One region of the Polaromonas sp. CG_9.11 genome, then DNA from elsewhere that is predicted to be linked to it. Evidence: riboswitches for the same ligand, from Rfam matches in the RefSeq annotation. Region 1 holds a riboswitch; the other holds the start of a gene.
The links. A riboswitch is a leader RNA that binds a small molecule or an ion and turns the genes downstream of it on or off. The one in region 1 is predicted to bind glycine.
Positions count from the first base shown of each region.

Region 1 (7,283 bases):
GATGGCAGACAACGTCCAGCCCAGGTGACCGTGTCCGGTATTGTAAAAAACGCAGGGTGAACGGCCACGGCCGACGCGCGGCAGCATGTTGGGCATCATGGGCCGCAGACCCGCCCAAGGTATAACGCTCTGGGTGTTGACGCCGGGAAAGCAGCGTTGCACCCAGTCCACCAGGGGCTTGATGCGATCGGCACGAATGTCGCGGTTGTAACCATTGAACTCTGCCGTACCGGCCACCCGGAAACGGTCCAGGCCAAGGCGGCTGGTGACCAGCTTGGTTTCATCGTCCAGCAGACTGACCACGGGCGCGGCTGCCTGGCTTTGCGCGTCTTTCAGGTTGACGGTGATGGAATAGCCCTTGACCGGGTAGATGTTCACGCGGTCACCGAGCGAGGTTGCCAGCGCGCGGCTGGCGGTGCCGGCGCAGACCACCACGCCGTCAAAGACCGCGCGGGTTTCCTGGGCGCCATGGCCCACCGTCACACAGGCCTGCTTGGCGTCTGCCGTCACGGCGCTTACATCCTGCTCGTAAAGGCAGATCACGCCCAGTCGCACCGCCGCCTCGGCCAGGCCCTTGGTGAAGAGGTGAATGTCGCCGGTCGAGTCGCTTTCGGTAAAATAGCCGCCGTAATACTTCCCCGCAAGCGTGGGCTCCAAGACGCGCATCTCTTGCGGGGTGACGGCGCGGCGCGGCAGACCGCCTTCGGCCAGCAGCCTGGAAACCTTGCCGGCGTGGTCAAAGCTGGCCTTGTCGCGGTAGATGTGAAGAATGCCTTCCTTCTTCAGGTCAAAGTCTATGCCCTCCTGCTCCGCCCAGCCCAGCAGGTGCTTGCGCGCCGCGATGGCCAGGCGCGTGGTCTCTATGGTGTTGCTTCGGTAGTGCGGAATGTTTGCGATGAACTCGGCAAACCACGATATTTTGTGCCAGCTTGGCTTGGGGCTTACCAGCAGCGGTGCATCGCTCTTGAGCATCCACTTCAGGCCCTTGAGGAGGGTTGACCAGTGGTTCCATACCTCTGCGTTGGATGCGGAAAGTTGGCCGCCATTTGCAAACGAGGTCTCCATGGCGGCATAACGGTGCTTTTCGAACAAGGTGACCGAAAAGCCGCGCTTGGCAAGTGCGTAGGCTGTGGTCACGCCGGTGATGCCACCACCAATGACTGCGATTTTTTTCATGAAAGACTCCAGCAACGTCAAGGGGATTAAGCCCGCGCGCAAGTGCACAGCGGACACCCCCTCTGTTCTGGACCTGAGAGATTCACGAACTTTCGCGCTGGCGAGAGCTGTTTGCTCCTTCGGTGCACCGCATGACGTAGCCTGCGGCAACTCTTCAGAGATCAATAGTGATGCCGGTCCTTTTGCCTGAGAGTTTCCGGGGTGGTTGCTCCTTCGGCGCCGGGTGCTGCGTTAGCTGCACCACAGACTCTTCCGGCATCAAGCAGGCTAAGCGCCGATTGATGCATGCCGCTCTCGACGAAGCAGCAATGGCGATAATTTATCAGCTATCAGGCCGGGTGAACGGATTTTTTTCAGACTTCGCAGTGTTCGGTGAAATGTGCCGAAAATATGCATGGGATCTCATTCACTCAAGGCCTTCAGCAACTCGGTTTCAATCGCGATCTGCGCTTTGTTGTGTTGAAGTTCCGGCCCGTCGATCAAAAAGGTGTCCTCGACCCGTTCGCCCAGCGTGGTCACCTTGGCCAGCTTGACGTTGATGTGGTGATTGGCCAGCACCCGTGCAATCAGGTAGAGCAGGCCGACCCGATCGCTGGCCGACACGCTGAGCAGCCAGCGCTGGGCTTTTTCATCCGGACGCAAGTCGACGCGCGGGGTCACGGGAAAGCTTTTGACGCGGCGCGACACCCGGCCTTTGCTGGGTGGTGGCAGCGGGCCTTTTTCTTCCAGGATGCGGCCCAGGTTCACCTCGACCATGGTGGCCAGTTCGCGGTAGTGCTCTTCCAGCGGCTCGCTGGTGACCTGAAAAGTGTCCAGGGCAAAGCCGTTGTTGGTGGTGTGCACCTTGGCGTCCAGAATGCTAAAACCAGCCTTGTCAAAGAAGCCGCAGATGCGCACGAACAGGTCCGGCGCATCGGGCGTGTAGACCAGCACCTGCATGCCTTCGCCGGTTGCAGACTGGCGCACACGGACTGTCACCACCGCCTTGCCAATGTGGCGCGACAGGTGCCGGGCATGCCAGGCAATGTCGGCGGCTTCGTGGCGCATGAAATAGCTCACGTCGAGCGTGTCCCAGAGCGCCTTGTAGGCCTGGAATGGCTCGGCATGCAGGGCCAGCAGCGTTAGCGCGCCGCGCTTGCGGGCCTCGATCTCGGCAGCTGCATCGGGCGCGCGGCCGCCCAGCACGCGCAATGTGTAGCGGTAGAGGTCTTCGAGCAGCTTGCCTTTCCAGGCATTCCAGACCTTCGGGCTGGTGCCGCGAATGTCGGCGACGGTGAGCAGGTACAGGGCAGTCAGGTTGCGTTCGTTGCCGACCCGCCGGGCGAACGTGGCAATCACTTGCGGGTTGCTCAGGTCTTCCTTCTGGGCGGTACGGCTCATGCTCAGGTGTTCGCCCACCAGGAACTCGATCATCCGGGAGTCTTCGGCGCCAATGCCGTGCTGGCGGCAGAAAATGCGCACTTCCTTCTGGCCCAGTTCGGAATGGTCGCCGCCGCGTCCCTTGGCAATGTCGTGAAACAGCGCGGCGATGTACAGAATCCATGGCTTGTCCCAGCCTGCGGCCAGTTGCGAACACATCGGGTATTCATGCGAATGCTCGGCCATGAAAAAACGCCGCATGTTGCGCAGCACCATCAGGATGTGCTGGTCGACGGTGTAGACGTGGAACAGGTCGTGCTGCATTTGCCCGACGATGTTGCGAAACACCCAGAGGTAGCGGCCCAGCACCGAGGTCTGGTTCATCAACCGCATGGCATGGGTGATGCCTTCGGGCTGCTGCAGGATGCGCAGGAAGGTCGCCCGGTTGGCCGGATCGGTGCGAAACTTCGCGTTCATCATGCCCCGGGCGTTGTAGAGTGCGCGCAAGGTGCGTGCCGACAAGCCGCGGATGCCAACATGAGTTTCGAACAGCAGGAAGGTTTCCAGGATGGCGTGGGGCTCGCGCAGGTAGAGGTCGTCGCTGACCACTTCAAGCATGCCGGCTTTGTCAAAGAAGCGCGCATTGAGCGGGCGCAGCGGATAGTTGCACGGGCTGAGCTGCTCTTCGATGTTGAGCAGCAGGATCTGGTTCAACTGGGTGACCGCCTTGGCCGTCCAGTAATAGCGGCGCATCAGCGCTTCGCTGGGACGCGCCGGCGGGCGCCTGGCCGCCCGTCCGCCCCGGGGCGACACGGCCCTGTCCAGGGGCAGGACCACCTGCACCGTGTCCAGTGCCGGCGGGCGTTCGCTTCGGTTGCCCGGCTGGGCGCAATAGCCGAAGGATTCGGCCACCGCCGTCTGCAGATCAAACACCAGACGGTCCTCGCGACGGCGGGCAATGATGTGCAGGCGCGCGCGTATCAGGCTCAGCAAGGCCTCGTTGGCCTTGATCTGACGAACCTCGAACGTGGTGATCAGTCCGTTGGTGGCCAGCTCGTCCCAGGATTTTCCCAAGCCGGCGGCGCGAGCCACCCACAGCACCACCTGCAGGTCACGCAGTCCACCGGGCGATTCCTTGCAATTGGGCTCCAGCGCGTAAGGTGTGTTGTCAAACTTGTTGTGGCGCTGGCGCATTTCGAGCGTCTTGGCGATAAAAAACGCCTTGGGATCAAGAATTGCGTCAAGCTGCGCCTGCAGGAGCTGGTAGACCTCGGCCGAGCCGGTCACCAGACGCATTTCGAGCAGCGAGGTCTGGACGGTGACGTCCTTGGCTGCTTCCTCGACGCAGTGGGCCGCTGTACGCACGCTGGAGCCAATCTGCAGCCCGCAATCCCAGCAACTGCTGATGAAGCTTTCTACCTTGGCCTTGAGGGCCGGATTGTCTTCGACATCGAGCGCGGCGTCGGGCAGCAGCAGCAGCACATCGACATCGGAATGCGGAAACAATTCGCCCCGGCCAAAACCGCCCACCGCGATCAGGCAGGCATCCGGCGGAAATTCGGCCAGTTGCCACAGCCGCCGCAAGGTGGCGTCGGTCAGCCGGCCCAGCTTTTGCAGCAGGCCATGGATGCCCCGGGTCGAGGCACCGCTGCCTGCCAGCGCGGCCATCACGCCCGCCTTGCCGGCGCTGTATTGTTCGCGAAAGGAAGTCAATTCAGTCATGAAGGCAAGGCCTGACCGTGAAAGGATCGAAAAAGCCGGTCCCGCAAGGGCCCGGAATCAGGCAGGGGTTTTTTCGCGCGACGGCTGCGGCACAAAATCCGGAATCGGCGGGCTGCCGGCCGACAGTGTCAGCACTTCGTAGCCGGTTTCGGTGACCAGCACCATGTGTTCCCACTGCGCCGACAGCGAATGGTCGCGTGTCACGATGCTCCAGCCGTCTTTTTCCGGGCCGTCCTTGATGTCGCGCTTGCCGATGTTGATCATCGGCTCAATGGTGAACACCATGCCGGGCTTGAGTTCGTCGAGCGTGCCCGGACGGCCGTAATGCAGCACCTGCGGGTCCTCATGGAACCTGATGCCGATGCCGTGGCCGCAGAACTCGCGCACGATCGAATAGCCCTGCTTTTCGGCAAACGTCTGGATGGCGTGGCCGATGTCGCCCAGGTGCGCGCCCGGCCGCACGCACAGGATGCCTTTCCACATGGCTTCGTAGGTGACCTGGCACAGCCGTTTGGCGGCAATCGAGCAGTCGCCGATCAGGAACATGCGGCTGCTGTCGCCGTGCCAGCCGTCCTTGATGCCGGTGACGTCCACGTTGACGATGTCACCTTTCTTCAGCGGCTTGTCATTGGGAACGCCATGGCACACCTGGTGATTGACCGAGGTGCACAGCGACTTGGGGTAGGGCGGATAGCTGGGCGGGCCGTAGCCGAGCGTGGCCGGGATGGTTCCCTGCACGTCGACCATGTAGTCGTGCGCCAACTGGTTGATTTCGTTGGTCGTCACACCGGGCTTGATGAACGGGGTCAGGTAGTCCAGCAACTCGCCAGCGAGCCTGCCCGCCACACGCACGCCTTCGATACCGGCTGCATCTTTGTAAGTAATACTCATCTGCGAATTATCCCACCGGACTTTCTCTGCCAGCATGCAAGGGGTTTTGAAGATGCATGTGCTGAACCTCTGCAAATTATTTTGCCCTTGATTCGTACCTGGAAAGCCTGCGATGCATCTGCTCCTGACCCATATTGCCACTCATCCGCATCTGGCATTGTTGGTGGTGTTTGGCGTGGCGCTGACCGAGTCGCTGGCACTCATTGGCACCTTGGTGCCTGCAGGTGTGGTCATGTTCAGCGCCGGGGCCTTGATTGGCGCAGGTTCGCTGGATATGTGGACGACGCTGGCCGTGGCCGCGCTGGGCGCGGTGTCCGGTGACGCGCTGAGCTACGAGCTGGGCCGCTTGGGTAACGACCGGCTGCGCGGCTGGCCACCCTTTGCACGGTATGCGCCCTTGATGGCGCGGGGTGAGCAGTTCATGGCGCAGCATGGCGGAACCAGCATTTTGCTGGCGCGTTTTTTTGCGCCCGTGCGGGCTGTTGTTCCTCTGGTGGCAGGCACGACACAGATGGCGCGCGCGAAGTTTTATGTGATCAATGCGGCGTCCGCGCTGGCATGGGCGCCGGCGCATATTTTGCCCGGTGTCTTGTTTGGGACGTCGCTGCGGATGGCCGAAGCCGTGAGCGCTCGGCTGGCGGTGATCCTGCTGGTGCTCGGGGTGCTGCTGTGGCTGGCGGCCAAAGTGGCGCGTATCGCCATGCGTCATGGTGTGCCGCTTCTGGCTGTCGGGCGCGACCGCGCCCTGCAATGGGCGTCCCGGCGGCCGGGCGCGCTCTCCAGGCTGGCGCTGTTCCTGTTTGATCCGCGCAAACCCGAGTCACCGCTTCTGATCGCCCTGGGGCTGCTGCTGCTGGGCGGGGGCTGGACATTTTTTGGCATCTTGCAGGACGTTGCAGCCCGTGATCCGCTGGTTCTGGCGGATGTGGCGATCTTCAACTTCCTGCAAGACCTGCGCATTGCAGAGATGGACCGCATCATGGTGGTCATCACCGGTCTGGGCGGCGCATGGGTGGCGCTACCGCTGGTGGTGGCGGTGTGGGCGTGGCTGGCGTGGGCGCGCTGCTGGCGCACGGCCCGCTACTGGCTGGCGGTGGCCGGATTTTCCGAGGTGCTGGTGCAACTGCTGAAATACACACTGGCCAGAACGCGTCCCATCAGCCTGTACAGCGGGGTAGCGGATTTTTCCTTTCCCAGCGGCCATGCCACATCGAGCATTGTTATTTACGGTTTTCTGGCTTTTTTGCTCTCGCGCAAGCAGCGGTCCGCCGTTCAAGGCGCGATAGCGGCTGTGGCGGCGGTGTACATCGCGCTGATTGGGTTTTCTCGGCTGTATCTGGGCGCGCACTGGTTTTCCGATGTGATGGCGGGGCTGAGTCTGGGACTCGCCTGGGTGGCACTGGCGGCCATGGCCTATTCGCGACGCCCAAGCCCTGAGAATTTGCATCCGCTTGGCCTGGGCGTGACAGCGCTGCTGGCGGTGATGATTTCCGGGCCGTGGTACATGGTGAATTACGTCTCAAGCGATCTGGCGCGCTACGCCCGACAGACGCCTGCGAAGACCTTCAGTCCGGCCCAGTGGTTAGACGCCGGATGGCGCGAGCTGCCCCGGCAGCGCATGGAAATCGGCGGCGACACGGAAGAACCGCTGCCATTGCAATGGGCTGACAGCGCTTCAAGCCTGCCTGGCCACTTGGCGGCGGGGGGCTGGCGTGTAGCGCCCGCCTGGTCGGCGCAAACGGCCTTGCTGTGGCTGACCGCCGATGTGCCGCTCAAGACGCTGCCCGTGCTGCCCAAATACCACCAGGGCAACAAGTCGGAATTGGCATTTGTGGCGTTCGACCCGGCCCGCCCCATGCAGCGGCAGATTCTGCGGCTGTGGCGCTCGGCTTATAGCGTGCGCAGCCCTGTCAGCCAGGCGCTGGAACCCCTCTGGTATGGCGCGCTCTACACTGAAACATTCAGGCGGCCTGGGCATTTTTTCACCCTGGGCGTTACAAAGAATGAGGCGCTGACACCGGCCATCCTAGCGCACTTGCCCGGCGATCTGCGCTGGACAAGCCGACCGCCCGCGCCAAACGGCATGCCTTGGCAGACCTTTCTGGTGTTGCCGGGTGCGTGGATGCCGCCTGAGC
Region 1 covers NZ_JADOVE010000009.1:138,665-145,947, reverse strand. Annotated here, with positions in the region: gene IWX85_RS09780 (D-amino acid dehydrogenase) at 1-1,176, opposite strand, end outside; glycine riboswitch at 1,341-1,441, opposite strand; gene IWX85_RS09775 ([protein-PII] uridylyltransferase) at 1,579-4,257, opposite strand; gene map (type I methionyl aminopeptidase) at 4,315-5,148, opposite strand; gene IWX85_RS09765 (bifunctional DedA family/phosphatase PAP2 family protein) at 5,261-7,283, shown strand, end outside.

Region 2 (7,283 bases), 130 kb from region 1:
GTTCGGTAAAGTTGCGCTCGACAAAATTCGGAATTACAAATAAGCCAACACCCTTCTCGCTACTTTTTCAGTAGCTGGACACGCCCGCAGATATTGCGCTGACGGGCGTTTTCTATCAAATATCGGTGTCATTTCATGAAACAGGCCTTTTTAACCTTCGAACGCTGGACGACCGGATTTTCCATGCTGGTGGCGTGCCTGATGCTGGTCATTGCGTCATCGCTGGGCATGTTCCAGATCATCACCCGCTTTGTACTGGAACAACCCGCAGAATGGAGTGAAATCCTGATCCGGCTGAGTCTGATCTGGATGGTGTTCATGGGAATTCCGGCTGCTTTCCGCCAGGGGGCGATGGTCAGTGTTGATGTGCTGTATCGCTGGAGCCCACCCCGAATCAAGCGCGTACTCGACTGGGTGGTCTGCCTTGCGGCGCTCGCCCTGATCGGTGTCATCATCTGGTGGGGCTGGGACTATTCGCTGCGCGGCCGCGTTCAATCGATGTCCGGGCTGGAATCAATTTCTATGTTCTGGGGCTACGTGGCCATGCCGGTGGGCGGGCTTTTTTGCGTGATGGGCATCATTGGCAACCTGATCGATCCCCAACGCCAAGAACTGGAAACCGCCCAATGACCGCCGTCATGCTGACCACCATGGTGCTGTGCTTTGCATTGACCATTTCCGTCGCCGTTTCCATCGGCCTTGCGTCAGTGCTGGGCATCCAGGCGACCAATGCCAACATGCTGATTTCGGTCAAGGAAATGTTTTCTGCGATCAACAAGTTTCCACTGGCCGCCATACCCTTCTTCATCCTGGCTGGCAATCTGATGGAAACCGGCGGTATTTCACGCCGGCTGGTGGAGTTTGCTAAAAGCATCGTGGGCGGCGTGCAGGGAGGCCTGCCGATGACCTGCGTACTCACCTGCATGATTTTTGCTGCGGTTTCCGGCTCTTCGGTGGCGACTACCTTTGCCGTCGGCGCCATCTTGATTCCGGCTCTGGTCAAGCACGGTTACCCGACGACCTATGCCGCCGCACTGCAGGCAACCAGTGCCGAGCTGGGCGTCATCATCCCGCCGTCCATTCCCCTGATCCTGTATGGCGTAAGCGCCGAAGTCTCGATTGGCGAGCTCTTCATCGCCGGCATAGGGCCCGGCATCTTCATCAGCCTGGCCTTGATGGCGTTTGTCTATGTGTACTGCCGGATCAAGGGCTGGGGCAAGAACGATGGCGACGGGCGGCTAGGTTTCGCCAAGGCTACCTGGCAGGCCGGCTGGGCGTTGCTGATGCCGGTCATCATTCTGGGCGGCATTTATGGCGGTATTTTCACGCCAACCGAAGCAGCAGCCGTCGCGGTGTTCTATGCGCTTGTGGTGGGGATGGTGGTTTACCGCGAAATCAGTCTGGCCAGTTTGGCCGTGGTGCTGCGCAAGTCGGTGCTGTCCAGCGCCGTGATCATGTTCATCATTGCCAACGCCGGGCTGTTTGCCTTCCTGATCACACGTGCAGGTGTGCCCGACGCGATCGGCCGCTGGCTCGAAGTCGTGCTGCAGTCACCCGCGCTGTTTCTGCTCGGGGTAAATGTTACGCTGTTCTTCATCGGCATGTTCATTGAAACCAGCGCGGCAATCATTGTGCTGGCGCCGATCCTGGCGCCCGTGGCCATGCACTTCGGCATTGACCCGGTGCATTTCGGCATGGTCATGGTGGTCAACCTGGCGCTGGGCATGATTACCCCGCCCTTTGGCGTGAACCTGTTTGCAGCCTGCACGGTGGCCCGTGTTTCCCTAGACCGGATCATCCATCACCTGATCCCTTTCGTGCTGGTGATACTGGCTTGCCTGATGGTGATCACCTACGTGCCGCAGCTCTCGCTGGCCCTGCGCGACCTGTTGTACGCGAAATAGCAGTCAGAAAAAGCATGCCTTCGCTCAGCTACACTTGACAGCGTCAGGAGAGAGTTTTTCCAGAAAAAACCGCCGAAGGCGCATGTGCCACCCCCATTGGTGGACTGAACGCTCAGGCAAAAGGACTGGCAACCGCCCCTCGGTGCATTTGTTACCAAGGGGCGTTCCCTGCTGGAGAGAGGCCGCTTTCAAGGCGGTCCACCGAAGGAGCAACCCTGCATCGTCAGGCGAATCTCTCAGGTAAAGTGGACAGAAGGGGCAGCCCGTGGCGTTTGGCCATGGGGTCATGTTTGCCCTCTGGAGAACGTCATGTCCCACGAACCGTCTGCCGCCCCTGCCCCTTTGCTCAACACGCCGCTGCATGGTCTGCATGCAGAACTCGGCGCGCGCATGGTGCCATTTGCCGGTTATTCCATGCCGGTGCAATACCCGGCTGGCCTGATGGCCGAACACCAGCACACGCGCAGCGCCGCAGGCCTTTTCGACGTGTCGCACATGGGCCAGTTGCGGCTCGTTGGCCCGGATGCAGCCGCCGCTTTTGAAAGCCTGATGCCAGTCGATGTGATCGACCTGCCTGCGGGAAAACAACGCTACGGTCTGCTGCTCAATGACGAAGGCGGCATCATCGATGACCTGATGTTCTTCAACCGCGATGTGGCCAACGGCGGCGATATCTTCGTCATCGTCAACGGCGCCTGCAAGGCGGGCGACATCGCGTATATCCAGACCAAAATCGGCCAGCGCTGCGACGTCATTCCCATGCCCCAGATGGCGCTGCTGGCGCTGCAGGGACCGCAGGCGGTCACGGCCCTGCAGCGACTCGCGCCAGGCGTTGAAAAACTGCTTTTCATGACCGGCGGCCGCTTCACGGTTGCAGGCTGCGAGTGTTTCCTGACCCGCAGCGGCTATACCGGCGAAGACGGTTTCGAAATTTCAGTACACGCCGCGCAGGCCGACACGCTGGCACGTGCCCTGCTGGCCGAGCCTGAAGTCAAACCCGTCGGACTGGGCGCACGCAATTCGCTTCGGTTAGAGGCCGGCCTGTGCCTGTACGGCCATGACATCGACACCACGACCACGCCCATTGAAGCCAGCCTGAACTGGGCCATTCAAAAAGTCCGGCGCACCGGCGGCGCCCGGGCCGGAGGCTTTCCGGGCGCGGACAAAATCCTGGCGCAGCTGGCCGATCCGGCCAGTTTGAGCCGCAAGCGCGTGGCGCTGGTGGCCAAAGCGCGCGTTCCGGTCCGCGAACCCGCCGTGCTGGAAAACATGGACGGCCAGGTTGTCGGCCAAGTCACCAGCGGCCTGCTCAGCCCCACGCTGAACCAGCCGATTGCGCTGGCCTATGTGCACCCAGACTATGCGGTGGTCGGCACCGAACTGTTTGCCATGGTGCGTGGCAAACCCGTGCCCATGCACGTGTCGCCCACGCCCTTTGTTCCCACCCGCTACCACCGCGGCTGATTTATTTATCTATCTCTTTCGTTCACTTCCCTTTTTCATACAAACTCCCGGAGAAACCGCATGACCGTCAAGTACACCGAAGACCACGAATGGCTCAAGATTGAAGGCGACATGGCCACCGTCGGCATCACCGTGCATGCGCAGGATGCGCTGGGCGATGTGGTGTTTGTCGAACTGCCGGAAGTCGGCACGACATTTGCCCAGAAAGACACTGCCGGCGTAGTTGAGTCCGTCAAGGCGGCGGCCGATGTCTACATGCCGGTCAGCGGTGAAGTCACCGAAGTGAATGAAGCCCTGCGAGACGACCCGTCGCTGGCCAATTCGGACCCGCTGGGTGCCGGCTGGTTCTTCAAGGTCAAGCTGTCCGACCCGTCACAGCTCGACGCGCTGATGGACGAAACCAGCTACACCGCCTTTTCTGCCGCCTGAATTTTCATCAAAGACTGACACGGAATTCTGACATGCTGATGCCATCTGCCACGCCGCTGGGCGCGCTTGAAAACCCTTCCGAATTCATTGCCCGGCACATCGGCATTGACGAGGCGGATGAAGTCCACATGCTCAGCGTGGTCGGCTCCAGCTCGCGCCGGGCGTTGATCGACGGCATCGTGCCGCCCTCGATCGCCCGCAGCAGCGCCATGGCGATTCCGCCACCGGTTTCCGAAGCGGCCGCGCTCAAGCAACTCAAGGCGATGGCGGCCAAGAACAAGGTGTTCAAGAGCTTCATCGGCCAGGGCTATTACGGCACCTACACGCCGGGCGTGATCCTGCGCAATGTGCTGGAGAACCCCGCCTGGTACACCGCCTACACGCCTTACCAGGCCGAAATTTCGCAGGGTCGCATGGAAGCGCTGATCAACTTCCAGACCATGGTCTGCGACCTGACCGGCATGCCGATGGCGAATGCGTCGATGCTTGACGAAGCCACCGCCGCCGCCGAAGCCATGACGCTGGCCAAGCGCAGCGTCAAGAGTAAAAGCCATGTGTTCATCGTGGCCGGCGACTGCCACCCGCAAACCATTGAAGTCATCCAGACGCGCGCCAGGCCGCTGGGCATCGAGGTCAAGGTCAGCACCCTGTCGGCTACCCTGCCCCAGTTGATGGCAGAGGGCGACTACTTCGGTGTGCTGGCCCAGTACCCGGCCACCAGCGGCACCATTCACGACCTGCGGCCGCTGGCGGGAGTGGCGCACGCCAATGGCGCAGCCCTGTGCGTGGCCGCCGACCTGCTGGCGCTGACGCTGCTTCAGCCGCCCGGCGAATGGGATGCGGACATCGTGCTGGGCAGCACACAGCGCTTCGGCATGCCGATGGGCAATGGCGGTCCGCATGCCGCCTACCTGGCCTGCCGCGATGAATTCAAACGCTCGCTGCCAGGCCGCCTGGTGGGCGTCAGCGTCGATACGCACGGCCATCCGACCTACCGGCTGGCGCTGCAAACCCGTGAGCAGCACATCCGCCGTGAAAAGGCCACCTCCAATATCTGCACGGCGCAGGTACTGCCCGCCGTGATGGCCAGCATGTATGCGGTCTACCACGGCCCGCAGGGCTTGACGCGGATTGCCCGGCGCGTGGCCACCTACACGGCGATCTTTGTGCAGGGCTTGCGCCAGATGGGCTTCGAAATCACGAACAAGGGCGCCTTTGATTCGGTCACCGTCAAAACCGGAGATGCTACTAATTCTATAGCTGAACGCGCACGCCAGTCTTGCGCCAACCTTAGATTTCGCTTGAAAAATCATCTGGGGGTGTCGCTTGACGAGACCACCAGCCGCTCGGACATCGAACTGCTCTGGTCCTTTTTCGCCAAGCCCGGCCAGACGTTGCCGGTGGTGAGCAACTTCGAGCAAGGCATCGAGTTGCTGATTCCTGCGGAGCTGCGTCGCACCAGTGAATTTTTGACGCATCCGGTGTTCAACACCCACCATTCCGAAACCAGCATGCTGCGCTACATCCGCAAGCTCAGCGACAAGGACCTGGCGCTGGACCGCAGCATGATTCCGCTGGGCAGTTGCACCATGAAGCTCAACGCCACCAGCGAGATGATTCCCATCACCTGGCCGGAATTTGCCAACATCCACCCGTTTGCACCGCAGGACCAGCTACGGGGTTATGTCGAACTCGACCGGCAACTGCGCGACTGGCTGTGTGCGGCCACAGGCTACGCCGGCATCAGTCTGCAGCCCAATGCCGGCTCGCAGGGGGAATACGCGGGTTTGCTGGTGATCAAGGCCTACCTTGAAGCCAACGGCCAGGGCCAACGCAACATCTGCCTGATTCCCTCGTCAGCCCACGGCACCAACCCAGCCAGCGCCCAGATGGCCGGCATGACAGTGGTCGTCACCGCCTGCGACGCGCAAGGCAATGTCGACATGGCCGACCTGAAGGCCAAGTGCGAAAAGCACAGCGACAAGCTGGCCTGCGTGATGATCACCTATCCGAGCACCCACGGCGTGTTTGAGACGCATGTCAAGGAACTCTGCGAGCTGGTGCATGCACACGGCGGCCGGGTCTATGTCGATGGCGCCAACATGAATGCGCTGGTCGGCACCGCTGCGCCGGGCGAGTTTGGCGGCGACGTGAGCCACCTCAATTTGCACAAGACCTTCTGCATTCCGCACGGCGGCGGGGGACCCGGCGTCGGTCCGGTCTGTGTGGTGGCAGACCTGGTGCCCTACCTGCCCGGCCATGCCACGGCAGGCTTGCGCGGCGGGGGAGCCGGTTTCACCGCCGGGCCGCCCCAAGGTGAAACAGCCCCCCCGGGGGGCAGCGCATTGCACGCAGTGAAAAGCGTGGGGGCCATCTCAGCCGCACCCCTGGGCAATGCGGCGGTGTTGCCGATCAGCTGGATGTACTGCCGCATGATGGGCCCCGAGGGGCTGAAACAGGCGACCGAAGTGGCGATCCTGAGCGCCAACTACATCAGCGCACGGTTGAAAGACCATTACCCGACGCTGTATGCCAGTGAAAACGGCCATGTCGCGCACGAATGCATCCTGGACCTGCGCCCGCTGAAGGAAACCAGCGGCGTGACAGCCGAAGACGTGGCCAAACGGCTGATGGACTACGGCTTTCATGCGCCAACGCTCAGCTTCCCGGTGCCCGGAACGCTGATGGTCGAACCCACCGAAAGCGAAACCCTGGCCGAGCTGGACCGCTTCATTCACGCCATGATCGCCATCCGCGAAGAGATTCGTCAGGTAGAAAGCGGCCACTGGCCGCAGGACAACAACCCGCTCAAACATGCGCCGCACACGGCAGCCAGCCTGTTGGGCGCTGAGTGGGACCGGCCGTATTCACGCGAAACCGGCGCCTTCCCGCTGGTCAGCCTGAAAGCAGTGAAATACTGGCCGCCGGTCGGCCGGGTAGACAACGTCTATGGCGACCGCAATCTGTCATGCAGCTGCATCCCGGTGGCGGACTACGCTTGAGGCCAGCGATTGAAAGCTGACCGCATCCTGCGCAGTCATGCGGTCTGCATTGATTGACAATGCGCACTTCAACAATTCACACAGACATCCATGAAATCAATCCTCTCCCTGCTCGCCTTCGCCGCTTTTGCTACCGGCGCCTTGGCCGTGGCGCCGCCTGAAACCCTGCCCTCGGGCGTGAAGATCGTCCACACGGTCGATGGCACGGGCGCCCAGCCCAAGGCATCGGACACCGTCAAGGTCCACTACCGCGGCACGCTGGCCGATGGCAAGGAATTTGACAGCTCGATCAAGCGCGGCCAGCCTGCCTCGTTCCCGCTGAACCGCGTGGTGCCCTGCTGGACCGAAGGCATGCAAAAGATCAAGGTTGGCGGCAAGGCGACATTGACCTGCCCACCGGCCACGGCCTATGGGGATCGCGGTGCAGGCAATGCAGTGCCCCCGAATGCCACGCTGACGTTTGAAGTCGAATTGCTGGCGATCG
Region 2 covers NZ_JADOVE010000009.1:11,260-18,542, forward strand. Annotated here, with positions in the region: gene IWX85_RS09130 (TRAP transporter substrate-binding protein) at 1-43, shown strand, start outside; gene IWX85_RS09135 (TRAP transporter small permease) at 136-630, shown strand; gene IWX85_RS09140 (TRAP transporter large permease) at 627-1,904, shown strand; glycine riboswitch at 1,939-2,042, shown strand; glycine riboswitch at 2,066-2,167, shown strand; gene gcvT (glycine cleavage system aminomethyltransferase GcvT) at 2,214-3,368, shown strand; gene gcvH (glycine cleavage system protein GcvH) at 3,429-3,797, shown strand; gene gcvP (aminomethyl-transferring glycine dehydrogenase) at 3,830-6,799, shown strand; gene IWX85_RS09160 (FKBP-type peptidyl-prolyl cis-trans isomerase) at 6,890-7,283, shown strand, end outside.
Region 2: it holds a riboswitch for glycine, as region 1 does, so the genes downstream of both, gcvT (glycine cleavage system aminomethyltransferase GcvT) here and IWX85_RS09780 (D-amino acid dehydrogenase) in region 1, are expected to answer to the same signal.